DNA from 3 places in the Streptomyces sp. NPDC002573 genome. Region 3 is predicted to be linked to each of the others. Evidence: riboswitches for the same ligand, from Rfam matches in the RefSeq annotation. Region 3 holds a riboswitch; each other region holds the start of a gene.
The links. Region 3 has a riboswitch for cobalamin ahead of ACFYX0_RS15065 (prenyltransferase/squalene oxidase repeat-containing protein). Riboswitches for the same ligand answer to the same signal wherever they lie in the genome.

Region 1: it holds a riboswitch for cobalamin, as region 3 does, so the genes downstream of both, metE (5-methyltetrahydropteroyltriglutamate--homocysteine S-methyltransferase) here and ACFYX0_RS15065 (prenyltransferase/squalene oxidase repeat-containing protein) in region 3, are expected to answer to the same signal.
Region 2: it holds a riboswitch for cobalamin, as region 3 does, so the genes downstream of both, ACFYX0_RS08535 ((2Fe-2S) ferredoxin domain-containing protein) here and ACFYX0_RS15065 (prenyltransferase/squalene oxidase repeat-containing protein) in region 3, are expected to answer to the same signal.

What each region holds. Positions count from the first base shown of each region.
Region 1 covers NZ_JBIARC010000003.1:112,556-118,140, reverse strand. Annotated here, with positions in the region: gene ACFYX0_RS04190 (hypothetical protein) at 1-291, opposite strand, end outside; partial or broken gene metE (5-methyltetrahydropteroyltriglutamate--homocysteine S-methyltransferase) at 318-2,059, opposite strand; cobalamin riboswitch at 2,168-2,318, opposite strand; gene ACFYX0_RS04180 (DUF6230 family protein) at 2,747-3,370, shown strand; gene ACFYX0_RS04175 (DUF6114 domain-containing protein) at 3,492-3,905, shown strand; partial or broken gene ACFYX0_RS04170 (LysE family translocator) at 4,082-4,336, opposite strand; gene ACFYX0_RS04165 (hypothetical protein) at 4,306-4,572, opposite strand; gene ACFYX0_RS04160 (LysR substrate-binding domain-containing protein) at 4,678-5,028, shown strand; gene ACFYX0_RS04155 (molybdopterin-dependent oxidoreductase) at 5,134-5,585, shown strand, end outside.
Region 2 covers NZ_JBIARC010000006.1:128,710-134,294, forward strand. Annotated here, with positions in the region: gene ACFYX0_RS08515 (SWIM zinc finger family protein) at 1-154, shown strand, start outside; gene ACFYX0_RS08520 (hypothetical protein) at 395-691, shown strand; gene ACFYX0_RS08525 (hypothetical protein) at 711-1,187, opposite strand; gene prpB (methylisocitrate lyase) at 1,460-2,365, shown strand; cobalamin riboswitch at 2,452-2,643, shown strand; gene ACFYX0_RS08535 ((2Fe-2S) ferredoxin domain-containing protein) at 2,685-3,095, shown strand; gene ACFYX0_RS08540 (hypothetical protein) at 3,289-4,065, opposite strand; gene ACFYX0_RS08545 (hypothetical protein) at 4,167-4,448, opposite strand; gene ACFYX0_RS08550 (hypothetical protein) at 5,296-5,585, shown strand, end outside; gene ACFYX0_RS08555 (GNAT family N-acetyltransferase) at 5,549-5,585, shown strand, end outside.
Region 3 covers NZ_JBIARC010000013.1:42,879-48,463, reverse strand. Annotated here, with positions in the region: gene ACFYX0_RS15080 (TetR/AcrR family transcriptional regulator) at 1-489, shown strand, start outside; gene ACFYX0_RS15075 (alpha/beta fold hydrolase) at 560-1,510, shown strand; gene ACFYX0_RS15070 (SDR family NAD(P)-dependent oxidoreductase) at 1,530-2,321, shown strand; cobalamin riboswitch at 2,444-2,572, shown strand; gene ACFYX0_RS15065 (prenyltransferase/squalene oxidase repeat-containing protein) at 2,691-3,923, shown strand; gene ACFYX0_RS15060 (SCO2322 family protein) at 3,920-4,606, shown strand; gene ACFYX0_RS15055 (energy-coupling factor transporter transmembrane component T) at 4,609-5,585, shown strand, end outside.

The sequences.
Region 1 (5,585 bases), on a different contig from region 3:
GCACCTCTTCGCACCGCTCTGCTCGGCGAACACCGCAGCGATCTGCCGGTAGGCCGGCGAAGTCACCGCCTGGTCCCCGCCCGCCTCCGCGGCCACCAGCAGCGCCGCGGCCTGCATCAACCCAGCCACCGGCACCGGCCCCAGGGTCTCGGACACCTCCGGGACCTCCGCAGACGAGTCGGCCGGGGCGGACAGCACCTCGTTCATCGTCTCCCGCGTGATCTGCAGCCTGGACAACTCGATCTCGACCTGCGACAACGACTCCGAGAGCCCGCCGATCTGCTCACGCAACCCCTCGGCCCGCGACCGGGCCGCGTGTTGTCCAGCGAGGCGCGGGTCTCGTCCCAGCCGCGGGTCTTCAAGCCGCAGTCGGGGTTGACCCACAGACGTTCGGCGGGGATGGCCTTCAGCCCCGTGCGCAGCAGATCCGCCGCCTCCTCGCTCGGGACGCGAGGTGAGTGGATGTCGTAGACCCCCGGTCCGGCCTCGCGTGGATAGCCGTGGGCGGCGAGTTCGCGGGCCACCTGCACATGGGAGCGGGCGGCTTCCAGGCTGATGACGTCGGCGTCGAGGTCGTCGATGGGCTGGACGATGTCGCCGAACTCGGCGTAGCACATATGGGTGTGGATCTGGGTGTCCGGGCGGACCCCGGCGGTGGTGAGCCGGAACGCCTCCGTGGCCCAGACCAGACGGGCGGGGCGGTCGGCGGTGCGCAGCGGCAGCGTCTCGCGCAGGGCGGGCTCGTCGACCTGGATGACCGACGTCCCGGCCGTCTCCAGGTCGTGGACCTCGTCGCGCAGGGCGAGGGCGACCTGCCGGGCGGTGTCGGCGAGGGGCTGGTCGTCGCGGACGAAGGATCAGGCGAGCATGGTGACCGGGCCGGTGAGCATGCCCTTGACGGGCCGGTCGGTGAGGGACCGGGCGTACGTCGTCCGGCACACCGTCATCGGCTCCGGGCGGGAGATGTCGCCGGCCAGGATCGGCGGGCGGACGTCGTGGCCGCCGTAGGACTGGACCCGCCGTGCTGGCTGGCGAGGTAGCCGGAGAGCTGTTCGGCGAAGTACTGGACCATGTCGTTGCGTTCGGGCTCGCCGTGCACGAGGACATCCAGTCCGGTCTTCTCCTGGACGGCGATGACCTCCCGGATCTCGGCCTTGATGCGCTCCTCGTACCCGCTCGTGTCGATCCGGCCCGCGCGCAGGTCGGCCGGGCGGTGCGCAGTTCGCCGGTCTGCGGGAAGGAGCCGACGGTGGTGGTCGGCAGCAGCGGCAGTTTGAGCCGGGCGCGTTGGGCCGTGGCCCGTTCGGTGTAGGGCTGGGAGCGGCGCGCGTCGGCCTCGGTGACGGCGGTGGCGCGGGCGCGGACGGCCGGTCGTGGGTGAGGGGGGAGCGGGCGCGGGACGTCAGATCGGCCCGGTTCGCGGCCAGTTCGGCGGCGATGGCGCCGGTGCCGTGGGACAGGCCCTTGGCGAGGGTGACGATCTCGGCGGTCTTCCGGCGGGCGAAGGCGAGCCAGCGCAGGATCTGCGGTGTCCCGTTCGGCCGCGGTGTCGAGGGGGACGTGCAGCACGGAGCAGGAGGCCGAGACGTCGACCCGGTCGGCCGGGCCGAGCAGGGTGCCGAGTGTGACGGGGGACTTCGACAGGTCGGCGGCCCAGATGTTGTGGCCGTTGACGACTCCGGCGACCAGACGCTTGCCGGACAGGCCGCCGGCCGCGGCCAGGTCGTCCAGGTTGGCGGCGGCGGCCTCGGTGAAGTCCAGCGCGAGTCCGTCGACCGGGGCCTTGGCGAGGACGGGCAGGGCGTCGCCCAGGCGGTCGAAGCAGGAGGCGACGAGCAGCTTGGGCCGGTCGGTGAGGGCGCCGATGTCGCGGTAGGCGCGGGCGAGGGCGGAGTTCGGCCGGGGAGCGGTCCTGGACCAGGGCGGGCTCGTCGAGTTGCACCCACTCGGCGCCGACGGCACGCAGGTCGGCGAGGACCTCGGCGTACACGGGCAGCAGACGGTCCAGCAGGGTGAGCGGGTCGAAGTCGGCGGGCACGCCGGGCGCGGGCTTGGCGAGCTGCGGTACGACCTCGAGCGCAGCGCCGTCGTCCGCCTGGTATGTACGCCGACCCGCCCTCGAGGTCACCGGGATGTCCGCGCACGAGTCGTTCGCACACGGGCAGTTGGGTGTTCGGACACGCGGGCACGTCCTCCCCGGGGAGGACACCTACTGGCCGTCGCTTCCCAGGCCCGTGCGTCGGACCCAGTGCGTATGACGGCGGTCGTTCCCGCTCACCGCTGCGGGGCAGTCCCGGATTCCCACCGGGTTCCCTCTTGCGACGCTCCCGCCTGGCGGACGGGGCGAACCAGCTGCACGGGTCAGCCCAAGGGGCCGTTCGGGGTCGCGGTGGTGCACGTCCGGCATTCGGATGGTGAGGTGGCACACGCAGTTGACGCGCGGTCGTCGTACGTGGGACGGGGCGAGGGCGGGAACCGCGTACGCGCGCTTCCCGCCCTTCCCCTGTGTGCGTCGCCGGCTCCCGCTGCCGGGGACGGGGCCCTTTGTGCAGGGTGGTGCGACACGGCCGGCCGGCGCCGGGACCGGCATCCGGATGGAGCCTGCGGCAGGCATATCACCCGACCGGCCGAGCTGACGTGCCGTCGGCTGTCGGGCCCGGAAGTCTAGACTCCGATATCAGCCACCAGTACTTCGCCTGCCCCTGTCCGGCACGGGTGGGGCCGCTCGCGCGACGGAGGAGGCGCCATGCTGTACCGCTCCGGCAGAACGTGCTGGAAGCGTTTCGCCACCGTCCTCCTCCCGGCCGTCGCCGCCGCGGCGGCCCTCGGTATCGGCATGGCACAAGGAGCGCTGGCCGCGTCGTTCTTCATCTCGGACCAGAAGTTCCAGCTCGCCGCGGACCGGCTGGCCGGCCGTGGCGTGAGCATCTACCCCGTTGTCGACGTGACTCGGAGCGGCACGCTGGTGCCGGTGGTGGTCCTGGGGTTCAACCATGCGGACGTCAAGAGACTGTGTGTGTCCGCGGTGATTCCGATCCCGGTGCTGGGCCCCTACACCCTGATGCTCACCAGTTCCGACCAGCAGACCGTGGAGGCGTCGAACCTGTTCATCGACACGACCTCCGTGAGAGCCGATCAGGTGAATTCACGCGACATCGACCTCGGTGTGGCGGCGGGTGCCATCCGGAAGGGGCCGATCAATCCGGGCGACAGGAACTCGCGGTTCTTCGATCCCAACGTTTTCGCTTCGCAGGTGAACGCGGCCGTCCTGACGAACGTGCGGGTGATCTCGGTCGCGTCCACCGCCGGCACGCTGAGCGTCCCGGGCTTCTACCTGCAGATCGAGCAGGGCAGTCACCAGTGTTTCTGACCCGCCCCTTCCCACGGTCGGCGCACGCGCCGTGGCGCTCAACCGCCGTATGCCTCCGTGAGCCCTCACCACAGGGAGCGACGTGTTCCTGGAACCTATCCACAAACGCCTGACACGCCGCGTGACCGCTGCCGAAGCGTGGTACGGATTCGGCGAGTGGCGGGGGGAACGGCCCTTCTGGGCAGGGCTGTTCACGTTCGTGGCGGGGCTGCCCATCATGTACTTCCCCTATACGCATCTGAATCTGCAGGGCATCGCGCTGGCCCTGTCGACCACGTCGGGGGCGGCGTCCCTGATCATCGGGGTGCTGCTCGTGGTCCTGGGCGTCTCCCTGTGGTTCCAGCAGCATGTGCGCGTGTTCGCCGGGATCGCCGCCCTGCTGCTCTCCCTCGCCTCGTTCCCCCTCGCGAACTTCGGGGGCCTGTTCATCGGCCTGTCCTGCGGCCTGATCGGCGGATCCCTGGCCTGCGCCTGGATCCCGCCCGAGGACGCCGTCGAGCCGCTGTCCCGGGAGGACGTGCGTACCGGGGGATGACCTCGCGTTCGCCGGGCGCTCGTCTCAGGCGCCCGCCGCGACCGCCACGCCCGGCACGAGCAGGACGACGCCGGTGACCACCCCGAGCCCCCGGGCACGGCCGGCCTGGTCACCAGCGCGCGCCCCCGATGGACCAGCCAGGTGAACAGGAGATACCAGCAGGCGTTGACCAGCGCCCACACCCAGCCCAGAGCGGCGCTGGACAGAAAGACCGGGCCGGACGCCGTGACGAACTGCGGCAGTATCGACACGGCGAACACACCCGCCTTGGGGTTGCCGAGACTTGTGCCGAGCCCCATGACGAAGCCACCCGGAAAACCGGTGCGAGTCCTCCCCTCACCCGTCGGTGACTCGGCGTCCCCGGCGGCCGGGCCGGATGAGGCGGCCGGGCGTGCGGCCATCAGGGTCCGCACCCCGAGCGCCACCAGCACGACGCCGCCCAGGATCCGTACGGTGGCGTACGCCCGGGGACTCGCCAGCAGGACCGCCGACCGGCCGCCGCGGCCATGGACCGGAGCAGCAGCCCGGCCGCGTTGCCGGCGATCGTGCCGCGTGCCGTGCGCAGTCCGCCCGCCAGCACCTGACGGATCATGACGGCCTGGCCGGCGCCCGGGAGCATGGCCAGGAGCCAGGTGGTGACCAGGAACGCGGGCAGATGGCGGGGCACAGGGCGGCCCTCCGGGGGTGGGTTCGTCGGGAACCCCCTCAGACTCGCCCGATCAGATGATGTAAGAGAAGTTAAGGACTCAGGGTGCCGTATTAAGCTGATTTCATGCTGGTGGATCCCGCGCAATTGGGCCACCTCGCCCGACAGCAGTTCGACCGGGCCGCGAGCACGGCGGGGTTCACCCCCGACGTCCGCTTCGAGACCGAGTCCTACGACGTCGCCCAGGCCCTCGTGGGCGCGGGCAGCGGGGTGGCCCTGGTTTCGCGTCTGGCCCTGACGCATGTCCCGGGCACGACCCACCGCGAGTTGGTCGGGCCGGGGCTCCACCGCGACATCCACGCGGTGACCCGGGCCGATCCGGCGCTCACCCCGCTGGTGGAGGTGTTCCTCGGGCTGCTGCGCGACGTCGCGCGCGAACGGACCGCCACCTGGCAGGAGACTCCTGCGGACGGCTGACGCCCCGCCGTCCGAGGCGGGCGGCGCCCCGCTCGGGGCGGATGTCCCTGTTCCGTAAGGGGTTCGGGCATTCCGAGGTGGCGTCGCGGCGGCTGGGATGGGGGCATGGAACAGCGTTTCTCTCCACCCGTGTTCAGAGGCAGGCTGCACGACGCCCGCACGGCGACCGTGATCGGCCGGTGGCTGGGTCTGGCGTTCGCGGTGTGCTTCGTCACCGGCCTGGTCAGCCATGTCCTGCAGCATCCGCCGTCCTGGGCCGCCGACGAGCTGCCGAGCCGCCCGGCGTGGGGCTACCGGCTCACCCAGGGACTCCATGTCGCCTCCGGCATCGCCGCGATCCCGCTGCTGCTCGCCAAGTTGTGGACGGTGTATCCGCGCCTGTTCGCATGGCCGCCCGTACGGTCGCTCCGTCATGCGCTGGAGCGGCTGTCGGTGGGCGTGCTGGTCGCGGCGGCCGTGTTCGAGGTGGCCACCGGGCTGCTGAACACCGTGCAGTGGTACCCCTGGTCGTTCTCGTTCGTGCCGGTGCACTACGCGACGGCGTGGCTGATCATCGG
Region 2 (5,585 bases), on a different contig from region 3:
CCCGGACGGGCACGCCCAGCTCCGGCTCGGCCGCGACGGACTGTGGTACGCCTACGAGTCGGAACCGGGCCAGGAGGACTGGTGGCCCCGAGGCACCCCCGACCCGGACCCGGTCGGCGCACTGACGGGACTGGGGGCTCCGACCGAGCGCTGAGCGACACCGGGCGGTGACGGCACCAAGGGGCGAGCGGCGCCGAGCGGTGAGCGGTCCGTCAGGCCGACGGCCCGGTCAACGGCCGTCAGATCAACGGCTCTCAGGTCCGCGCCGAGTGCGGTCGTCGAAGACCTGACGGTCCGATAGCGTGGCGGCGCGGCGCGCGGTGTCCGTCCTCGTGCCGCCGTACCTCCAGGCCGTCTGCCGCGCAGACCGGCCACCGTGCCTTCGGGAGACCCCTTGTCCCGCACCACCGTTGTCGTACTCGCCGCCGTCGCCCTCGCTCTGACGGCCTGCTCGGCCCCGGGCCACGGCACGCCCGCGCGCCCGACCGCCAAGGCCACCCACGCGAGCGCCGGTCAGATCGCCGCCTGCACCGACAGGATGGTCACCGGGCGGCACGGCGGGATAGGAGCACCGGAGTGTGCTCGCCTGCCGCAGGCCGACTATCTGAAGGCTTTGCAGGTCGCGAACCAGCGAGGGCAGGAAGCCCTGCAACGGAGCAACAGCAGCACGTCGCATCCCACACACCCGTGACGGACGGGCACCGGCGGTTTCATCGAGCGGGCTCCTCGTGATCCTGCTCAGGATGTTCCTCGGGTGCCGGCCCGATGAGGACCTGTATGTCGCGGAGGGCCTCGCGATAACCGTCCCCGAAGCCGGTGTCGGCGGTGACGGGTTCGCTGGCGATCCAGGCCCGGATCCTGGCGACGGCCCCCGCGGTCTTGAGGCGTTCGGCGGGGGAGAGGGTGTTGAGTGTGGCTTCCGGATCCTCGTGTCCCTCAGCGTGCCGTACCGGGATCGCGCCGAGAAAGGCGGGCAGGCGCTCGTCGAACGCGGCGTGGGCGACATCGTCGCGGGTGAGGAGTTCGCGCCGCACATAGGAGGCGATGCGCCGCCACTCCTCGCGCTCCTCGGCACTGAGAGAGCCGTTGCCGGCGGCGCGTTCGGCCCGGTCGACGGCTCTGCGGATCTTGGCGCGGGCCCAGGCCAGGGCGTCCGGGTCGTGATCGTAGCGGTCGAGGCTGTTCATGCGAACTCCTATGGGTCGTCGATGAGTTCCGTGGTGCCCGCGACGGCCGGCCCGGTAACACCGCACGCTCGTATGGCGGTTCATGGTCGACTCGGTCCTTGCGAGTCACACGATCGAGTGAAATTTCCACCACGGGTGGCACGCGCACAGGCCACCGCCAGGCTTCCAGGTGTCCGCTTCAGGAACTGCCGCCCGAGAAGGCGAGCAGTCCCGTGATCGAGCACCACGTCCGTGGCCGCGTACGACGCACACCTGCCGAAGGGCCTGTTCTGATGCTCCACACCCGCACCACTCCCGCCGAACGCCGCCGCGCCCTGCGTGAGCGCCTGGCCACCGGCCGACTGCTGCCCATGCCCGGCGCCCTCAACCCGCTCTCCGCCCGCCTCATCCAGGACACCGGCTTCGAGGCCGCCTACCTCTCCGGCGCGGCCCTCGCCGCCGACCTCGGCCTGCCCGACATCGGCCTGACCACCTCCACCGAGATCGCCGCCCGCGCCCAGCAGACGACCCGGGTCACCGACCTGCCCGTCCTGATCGATGCGGACACCGGCTTCGGCGAGCCGATGAACGCCGCGCGCACCGTGCAGTTGATGGAGGACGCGGGCCTGGCCGGGCTTCATCTGGAGGACCAGGTCAATCCCAAGCGCTGCGGCCACCTCGACGGCAAGTCCGTCGTGCCGCGCGAGGAGATGACCCGCCGGATCCGGGCCGCGGTCGACGCCCGCCGCGACCCCGACTTCCTCCTGATGGCCCGTACCGACGCCCGCGCGGTGGAGGGCCTGGCGGCGGCGATCGACCGGGCGAAGGCGTACGTCGACGCGGGCGCCGACGCGATCTTCCCCGAAGCCCTCCCGGACGAGGCCGAGTTCGAGGCGTTCCGCCAGGCGGTCCCCGTCCCCCTCCTGGCCAACATGACGGAGTTCGGCAAGGGCCCCCTGCTGAACACCCGCACCCTGGAGAACCTGGGCTACGACATCGCCCTCTACCCGGTCACCCTGCTGCGCCTGGCCATGGGCGCCGTCGAGGAGGGTCTGCGCACCCTGGCGGTCGAGGGCACCCAGCAGCCCCTGCTGCCCCGTATGCAGACCCGCTCCCGCCTCTACGAACTCCTCGGCTACGCCGACTACTCGGCCTTCGACTCGGCCGTCTACGACTTCACCCTCCCACCCGGCACCTGACGCACCGCAGACATCCGCGCCCGTCCACCACCGCGCCTGGTGCAGGGCGCCCGACCGGCCCCACCGGCGGCGGTGATGACGCGCCGTGACCCGGGATGCGACGATGCCCGACGAACAAGGCGACGGCGGAACGAGGAAGCCGGTGAAAGTCCGGCGCGGTCCCGCCACTGTGATCGGCGAGCGGATCCCGAACAGACCACTGCCCGGCAACGGGCGGGAAGAACGGGACCAGCAGCGACCCGAGAGCCAGGAGACTCACGTCGTCGCCTCCTCGACCCAGACCGGGGCGGATCTCCCCGGAGGAGGAGCGTGACGTGCCATGCCCGAGACACGAACCGATGAACCGGTGGGAACCGGCTCCGCCGGCCTGGCACCGTGCCGGATCGTGGTGTGCAGGGACTGCTGCTGCGGAAGCCCGAAGGTGACCGGGGTCGACCACACGGAACAGACCGCCCGCCTCGCCGAGCACGCGCCCCTACGGGTCTCCACCTGCCTGGACGTGTGCGACCAGGCCAATGTGATCGTCGTCCAGCCCTCCGCCGCGGGACGCGCCGCCGGCGCCCGTCCCGTCTGGCTCGGCCTCGTCAACGACCCGGCCGCCACCGAGGACATCGCCGCATGGGTACGGGCCGGCGGCCCCGGCATCGCTCCCCGCCCCGACATCCTCGACCTCTACGCCTTCACCCCCCGCCGAAGCCCCCGGCCACGCGACGCAACCCGAACCACCTGAAGACCGTTACCGAGAAGAAGGCCACGCCCCGGAGACCCGTCGTCGACAGGAGGATCAGGCGCTCCCAGTTCAGACCGGATCTGATGCCTGCGGGTTCGCCTGGCACCCCCGCCTCGAGGCCGACCCCCCGCGCCCGCCTGGCTGCGCGCGTGCGTGCGGGAGCTGATGGAGCCGTGCCCGGCCGGCACCGACGTCACTCCGTGCGCGTCCGGCCGTTCTTGAGCACCCCGTAATAGTCGCTGTAGGGGAGTTCCAGCTTGAACACCAGGCCGTACCGTTTCCGGATGGCGGCGACCGTGGCGGTCTTCGGGTCACGGACCACGCGGGACACCGGCGGATCGTCGACGAGACCGGCGTAGGGCTCCTCGACCAGCCGGCGCGGGGCGCCGCCGCGTGTCGTGTCCCAGGTCAGCGTCTGTCCGGAGACGGCCAGCCGGGTCGGTTCCGTGGCCTGCGAGCCCTGGGGGTTCGGGCCGTGCCCCCGGTAGTAGGCGACGAGCCGCCTTCCGTGGTCGTCGTGCGTGAACGGGATGGGACTTCCGGATCCGGCCGGCCCGGAACGGGTGTGGTCGCCCGCGGTCAGGATCCCGTCGAGGGTGTCGCCCACGTGCCTGGGGGCGGCGCCGTAGTAGGCGGTGGTGTTCATCGAGCAGACGACCTTGTAGTCGTCGATCTTCTGCTGGAAGAACCAGCCCGGTCCCGATCCCGGCACGCACACGTCGTGCACCACGACCAGGCCGAGCGACAGGGGCGTGCGGTCGGCGTACGCCCGCGCCACGCCCCGAAGCCTTTGCTCCGCACGCTCCCGGGCCCGCACCGCCTGGCTGCTCTCCCCGAGCTTGCGCAGCTGCTTGTCGCTGACAGCACGGTCCGGGGTCGTGGAACAGGCCGAGACGGCGAACAGGACGATCACCGCCAACGAGCCCCACACGCTCTTCGAGCCGGCGGCACGCCGCGCGAAGGCCCTCATGCTTGTCCGCCTCTCATCGGCAGCTGACTCTCCATCGTCGTACGCCCGGCCCGACCGTCACTGTCCACCAGGACGGCCGAGTCGGGCATGAGTACCCGTACTCAGACGGCGGGCGGCCGTCTCAGTTGACGCCCGGTGCAGCCTGCGGGCCGGAGGTGCCCCGACAAGGAGTCGCCGGTCAGGCAGTGCACGGCAGGCGGAGCGGTCCACCGCTCGCTGCTCCAGTCCTGCGTGTGGAGCGTCTCGGGCTCGGCGGCGGCCGGGCCGAAGATCACTCCCGCGCGGCCGAAGGGTGCGGCCTCCGCCATGATTCCGTCGCGGATCCGGACGAGGGCGCCAGCCGGGACGGTGATGGTGGACGCCCAGCCGCTGTGGTAGGGCACGCCGGGATGCGGCGCCGCGGGCAGTGGACGACATCGTCGGACGGCATGCGGTACAGGCGCCGCCGTGGCCGCCGAACGAGCCTGCGCCTGCCCGCTCGCCGATCTCCCAGCCCCGCACGCCCGGGCCCCTCTCGTCGACCATACCGGCCGCCACGTGGGCCGTCGTGATGGGAATCCCTTGGCCGGGGAGCGGTCGGCGGCCATGCCGGCGTCGGCCCCGCAGATCCCCGGCGCCACGACATTCCAGGCACGCCTCGTCCGGTCCGGGCCGGCGGCCACGGGCGCCACGAGCATGGGCCCGCCCTGCTCGGCCACCTGCGCGGCACGGTCAACTCGGCGACTCTCCTGGAACGCGCACATCACCCTGACGAGAATGGTTGAGCTGCGACAGGGAATTCACCGGCATTTCAAAGCGGGCGACGGGAATACGTCGGCTGTCTCGCGGTTCATAGCGGCACAGGGCCCCAACCGGAGAGCGGTCCACCGGCGGGCAGTAGAGGAGACTTGCACATATCCACATAGCCTTGAGTTATGGCTGAGCCTGGATCCATCGATCGGTGACCGGCTGACGGTGCCCCCATGGAGAGGACGTGCCTTGTGACCTGTGAGGATGGGAGTTCTCTAGGCTTCCAACCCGCAGCAAGACAAGGCACGTCCTAGGTGAAATCCTCCCACAGCCCCGCGGCGACCTTCGCCGCGTTCGACGACGCGAACCTGCTGGCGCACGGCGGCCTGGCCCCGGCGGTGCGCCTGGCCCCGGCGGTGCGGCCTGCCCGGCCTGGTCCGCGAGAAGGTCCGCCTGGCCGGGGCCGCGAACGGGGCCGGGGCCGCCGCGGACGCGAAGGTGATGTCGCTGGTCGCGGCGATGCTCGCCGGGGCCGACAGCATCGCGAGGCTTCCGAGTGGGTGGTGTCTCGCCTGGTGTCGGCTTCTCCGCAGCGGTGTGGGCGTCCACCCGCTGCTGGCGGGTGGCCTGTTCCGCGGCAGTGACGTGGTCGATCGGGGCCTGGGCGAGTGGTTCCCGGGAGCGGTGCAGGAACGCCTGTCTGAGCAGCCGACCCGCCGCACGAAGGCGCTCCCCGGTGCGAAATACTCTCCCGATGAGTTCACGCACTTCCCCGATCAGCCAGCCGATCA
Region 3 (5,585 bases):
TTCAACGGCACCTCCACCGCCGCCATCGCCCGGCGGTCCGGGGTTTCCCAGCCCTATCTCTTCCAGCTCTTCCCGGACAAGAAGGCCCTGTTCCTGGCCGCGGCCGACCGCTGCTTCCGCACCATCAGGACGGCCCTGGAGGAGGCCATGGACGGTCTGACGGGCCCCGAGGCCATGAAGGCCGCCGAACAGGCGTGGCGGGGGCTGGTCTCCAGCCGCGACCTGCTGATGATGCAACTTCAGGTGTACGTCGCCTCGGTCGGCGCGGAGGACGGCACCGGGTCCGCGATCGCCTCCGAGATCGCCGAGTTCGTCCGTCCGCTGTGGCGGGGCCTGTGGAAGCTGGTGCAGGAGCGCACCGGCAGTTCCGACGCGGAGGTCACCCACGTCTTCGGCATCGGCATGTTGATCAATGTGCTCGTCGCGATCGGCATCCCACTCCAGGACCACTGCTGGGCGAGCATCACCCTCGACGCACCACTCGACTGACCGCCCGCGTTCTCCGGCCGCGTCGACCGGAGCCCCACGAGCCCGGCAGCATCCAGAAAGAAGACGCGTCTTGACCGAGATCACCCGCCGCTTCGTGGAGGCCAACGGCCTGCGCGTGCACCTCGCCGAAGCCGGCGACGGCCCCCTGGTACTGCTGCTGCACGGCTTCCCCGAGACGTCCTACAACTGGCGCCACCAGATGGCCCCGCTGGCCGCGGCCGGCTACCACGTGGTGGCACCGGACCAGCGCGGCTACGGCCGCACCTCGCGCCCGGAGCGGATCGAGGACTACACGATCCTGCACCTCGTCGGCGACGTCGTGGCGCTCATCGAGGCCCTCGGCGAGCGGCAGGCCGTCGTGGTCGGCCACGACTGGGGCGGTCCCGTCGCCTGGCACACCGCCATGTTCCGGCCCGACCTGGTGCGCGGCGTGGTCTCGCTCAGCTCCCCGACCGGGCCCCGCGCGTCCCGGCCGCCGCTCGGGCTGCTGCGGGCCAGGCTCGGCGAGGGCTTCTACATGAACTACTTCCAGCAGCCCGGGGTCGCCGACCCGGTACTGGAGCGGGACCTGCCGACGACCTTCCGCCGGATCATGTACGGGCTGTCCGGTGAGGCCCCCGCCCTGATCCCGGTGGTGCGGGAGGGCACCGAGCCCATGGACATGTTCCCCGAGCCGGACCGCCTCCCCGGCTGGCTGAGCGAGGGCGACATCGCCGCCTACGCCGCCGAGTTCGCCGAGAGCGGCTTCACCGGCCCGCTCAACTGGTACCGCAACCTGGACCGCAACTGGGAGCTGACCGCCGCGTTCGACGGCGCCCGGATCACCCCTCCGGCGCTGTTCATCGGCGGCGACAAGGACCTCAACGTCGCCGTCGCCGGGCCGGACATGGAGGCGCGGATGCGCGCCGTGGTGCCGGACCTGCGGGACATGGTGCTGCTGCGCGACACCGGCCACTGGGTCGCCGAAGAACGCCCCGCCGAGGTCAACGCCCACCTCATCGACTTCCTCAAGTCCCTCTGACCAGGACAGGAGAACCACCATGCACCTCCGAGACGCACAGGTTCTGCTCACCGGAGCGACCGGTGGAATCGGCCACGCCATCGCCGAGGCGCTCGCGGCACGCGGGGCGCAGCTGGTGCTGACGGGCCGCCGCGCCGACGTACTGGAGGACCTGGCCGGACGGCTCGGCGGTCGCGCTCTGGCCGCCGACCTCTCCGACCCGGGCGGCGCGCGGGACCTGCTGGGCCGCGCCGGCCGGGTGGACATCGTGGTCGCCAACGCCGCGCTCCCCGCGAGCGGAGCCGTGCCCGAGCTGTCCGTCGAGGACATCGACCGGATGCTGGACGTCAATCTGCGGGCGCCGGTGGTCATGGCGAGGCTCGCCGCCGAGGCGATGATCAGCCGCCGCAGCGGGCACCTGGTCTTCATCTCCTCGCTGATGGGCAAGACCGCCTCCGGCGGGGCCGCGCTGTACAGCGCGAGCAAGTTCGGCATGCGCGGCTTCGCCCTGGCACTGCGCGAGGACCTCCAGCCGTACGGGGTCGGGGTGACGACGGTCTTCCCCGGGTTCATCCGCGACGCGGGCATGTTCGCCAGGACGGGCGTCCGCCTCCCGCGCGGGGTCGGCACCCGGACCCCGCGGGACGTCGCGCGCGCCGTGGTCCGGGCGGTGGACCGCAACCCGGCCGAGATCGACGTCGCCCCGCTGGGGCTGCGGCTCGGCGCGATGGTCGGCGGGGTCGCCCCCACGCTCAGCGCGATCGTGCAGCGCCGCGCCGGGGGCGACCGGATCACCGCGGAGATGGCCGTGACCCAGCGGTCCGCGCGGTAGCCGCCGCCGCGTCCCCGGTTCCGGGGCCGGGACGGCACCCGGCCCCGGAAGGCCCCGCGGGGGCGGGGTGCTGGCCCGGCCGGGGCCCTCTCACAGGGGCCTCTCAAGGACGCTTCTACCGGCGGGTACAGTAGCCGGGTCGTTCTCACACCCTTACGGGGGAAAGCCGGTGCAAATCCGGCGCTGACCCCGCAACCGTGAGCCGCCCCACGGCGGCGAGCCGGAGCACCGCGTACGGGACGTGACCGGCTCACGCGCACCGGCAGCCCGCCGGTGTACGGCACCGTCGAGGTCTACGGAGCCGAGCCGCCCGGGGGATGCCCCGTGCCGCCCTGCTCCCGGACACCAAGGGAGAGGCACCCGCCGATCATGATCGTTCGCCGCAGCGCCGCGGTACTCGCCGCCATCGCCGCCGTCGCCGGGGCCCCCGCCACGGCCTTCGCCGCCACCCCCGCCCCCTCCGCCTCGCCCTCGCTGCCGTCCGGCCTCTACGGCACCGGCGACCCCACGTACGACGGCGTCTGGCGGCAGTCGCTCGCCCTGCTCGCCCAGCACACGGCCGGTGTGCGGCCCGCCACCGCCGCGGTGGACTGGCTGACCGGCCAGCAGTGCGCGAGCGGCGCCTTCGCCCCCTACCGCGCGCAGCCCAGCGCGAAGTGCGACGCCAAGACGCCCGTCGACACGAACAACACCGCGGCGGCAGTCCAGGCCCTGGCCGCGGTCGGCGGCCACGGAGCCGAGAGCGGCAAGGCGGTGGCCTGGCTGAAGTCCGTGCAGAACAAGGACGGCGGCTGGGGCTACACCGCGGGTGGCGCGAGCGACGCCAACTCGACGTCCGTCGTGGTCGGTGCGCTCACGGCGGCGGGCGAGCAGCCGCAGGACGTCCGCATGGACGGCAAGTCCCCCTACGACGCGCTGCTGAAGCTCGCGCTGCCCTGCGACGGCGACGGTGCGGGCGCCTTCGCCTACCAGCCCGACAAGAAGGGCGCGCTCACCGCCAACGCGGATGCCACGGCGGCGGCCGTGACCGGCGCGCTCGGCAAGGGGTTCGCCGGGGAGAAGGCTCCGGCCGAGAGCGCGGCCCCGGTCTGCGGGAAGGCCACCGATGTGCGCCAGGCCGCGCAGAACGGCGCCGCCTACCTGCTCAAGGCCCTGGCCAGGGACCAGCACCTCACCTCGGCCCTGCCCGGCGCCAAGGACCAGCCCGACTACGGCAACACGGCGGACGCGGTGGTCGCCCTCGCCACCGTCGGCCAGGGCGAGCGGGCGTCCGGCGCCCTGCACTGGCTTCAGGCCAACTCCGGGCCGTGGGCGAAGCAGAGCGGCCCGGCCGCGTACGCCCAGCTGATCCTCGCCGCGCTCGCGACCGGCACCGACCCGCGCCACTTCGGCGGAACCGACCTGGTCAGCGCGCTCAACGCGACGGGCCCGGCACCGCAGGCGGCCGGCGCGACCCCGAAGACCGACCAGACCCAGAAGCCCGCCAAGAAGGACGACTCGGGCTCCGCCTTCGGCGTGTGGTGGATCGTCGGCGTCTTCCTCGTCGCCGGTATCGGCATCGGCTTCCTGCTCAGCGGCCGCGGCAAGCGGCAGCAGCCGTGACCCGCGTCCCCGCGGGCGCCCGGCTCCTGACCGCGCCGCTCCTCGTCCTCCTGGCGGCCTGCGTGCTGCTGGGCGGCGCGGGCCGGGCCCAGGCCGTCGGCTACCGCTACTGGTCCTTCTGGGAGCGTGGCGGCAACACCTGGACGTACGCCACCCAGGGCCCGTCGACCAGCCGTCCCGCCGACGGGGACGTCCAGGGCTTCCGGTTCGCGGTGAGCGAGGACTCCTCGGACGCGACCAAGCCGCGCGGCAGCGCGGACTTCGCGACGATCTGCGCGGGCACACCCGCCCGGGACGGTCAGAAGCGTGTCGCCCTGGTCCTCGACTTCGGCACGGCGGCGGACGCCCCCTCCGGGGAGCGGCCGCCGGCAGGGCGCACGGCGTGCGCCCGGGTGCCCGGGGACGCGACGACGGCGGACGCGCTCGCCGCCGTCGCGGGCCCGCTGCGCTACGACACCAACGCCCTGCTGTGCGCGATAGCGGGTTACCCGGCCAAGGGCTGCGGCGAGCAGGTGACGTCCGGGCAGGACCGTGCCCCGGCGAAGGCCACGGACCACAAGGGACAGGCGTCGGCGAGGAGCGCGGCACACCACGGCCCGTCGGTGGGCCTCCTCGCGGGTGCCGCCGCCGTGGCCGTGCTGGGCGCGGCGGCGGTGTGGCAGGCGCGCCGCCGCAGGGGCTGACAGTGGCGCCCCGTCCCGGCCGCGGCCGGCCGGCCGTGCACCCGGGCGCCTGGTGGCTGTGGGCCCTCGGGCTCGCCACCGCCGCCACCCGCACCACCAACCCGCTGCTGCTGGCCCTCCTGATCGCGGTGTCCGCCTACGTCGTGGCGGCCCGCCGCACCACGGCCCCCTGGTCCCGCTCCTACGCGGCCTTCGCCAGGCTCGGCTTCGCCGTCCTCGCCATCCGGCTGCTGTTCACCGTGGTCCTCGGCTCCCCCATCCCCGGCACCCACACCCTGTTCACCCTCCCCGAGGTCCCGCTCCCGCACTGGGCGCAGGGCATCCGCCTCGGCGGCCGGGTCACCGCCGAGGCTCTCGTCTTCGCCCTGTACGACGGTCTGCGGCTGGCCACCCTGCTGATCTGCGTGGGCGCGGCGAACGCCCTCGCGAACCCCGCCCGGCTGCTGAAGGCCCTCCCGGGCGCACTGTACGAGGCGGGCGTGGCGGTCGTCGTCGCGCTGACCTTCGCCCCGCATCTCGTCGCGGACGTACGGCGGCTGCGTGCCGCGCGCCGGCTGCGCGGCCGGCCCGACCGGGGGCTGCGCGGTCTGGCCCAGGTCGGACTTCCGGTCCTGGAGGGCGCGTTGGAACGCTCGGTGGCGCTCGCCGCCGCGATGGACGCGCGCGGCTTCGGCCGCACCGCGGCCGTCCCGCCCGCCGTCCGCCGTACCACCACCGCCCTCACCCTCGGCGGACTGCTCGGCGTCTGCGCCGGCACGTACGGACTGCTGACGGCGGAGGGGACCGCCTACGGTCTGCCCGTCCTCCTCGCCGGTCTCGTGGCCGCCCTCGCCGGGCTGCGGCTGGGCGGCCGCCGCTCCCCGCGCACCCGCTACCGCCCCGACACCTGGGACGCGCGGGCGTGGCTGGTGGCCGGCTCGGGGATCGCCGCGGCGGCGCTCCCGGCCCTGTGGTCCGCCTACGATCCCGCCGCCCTGCA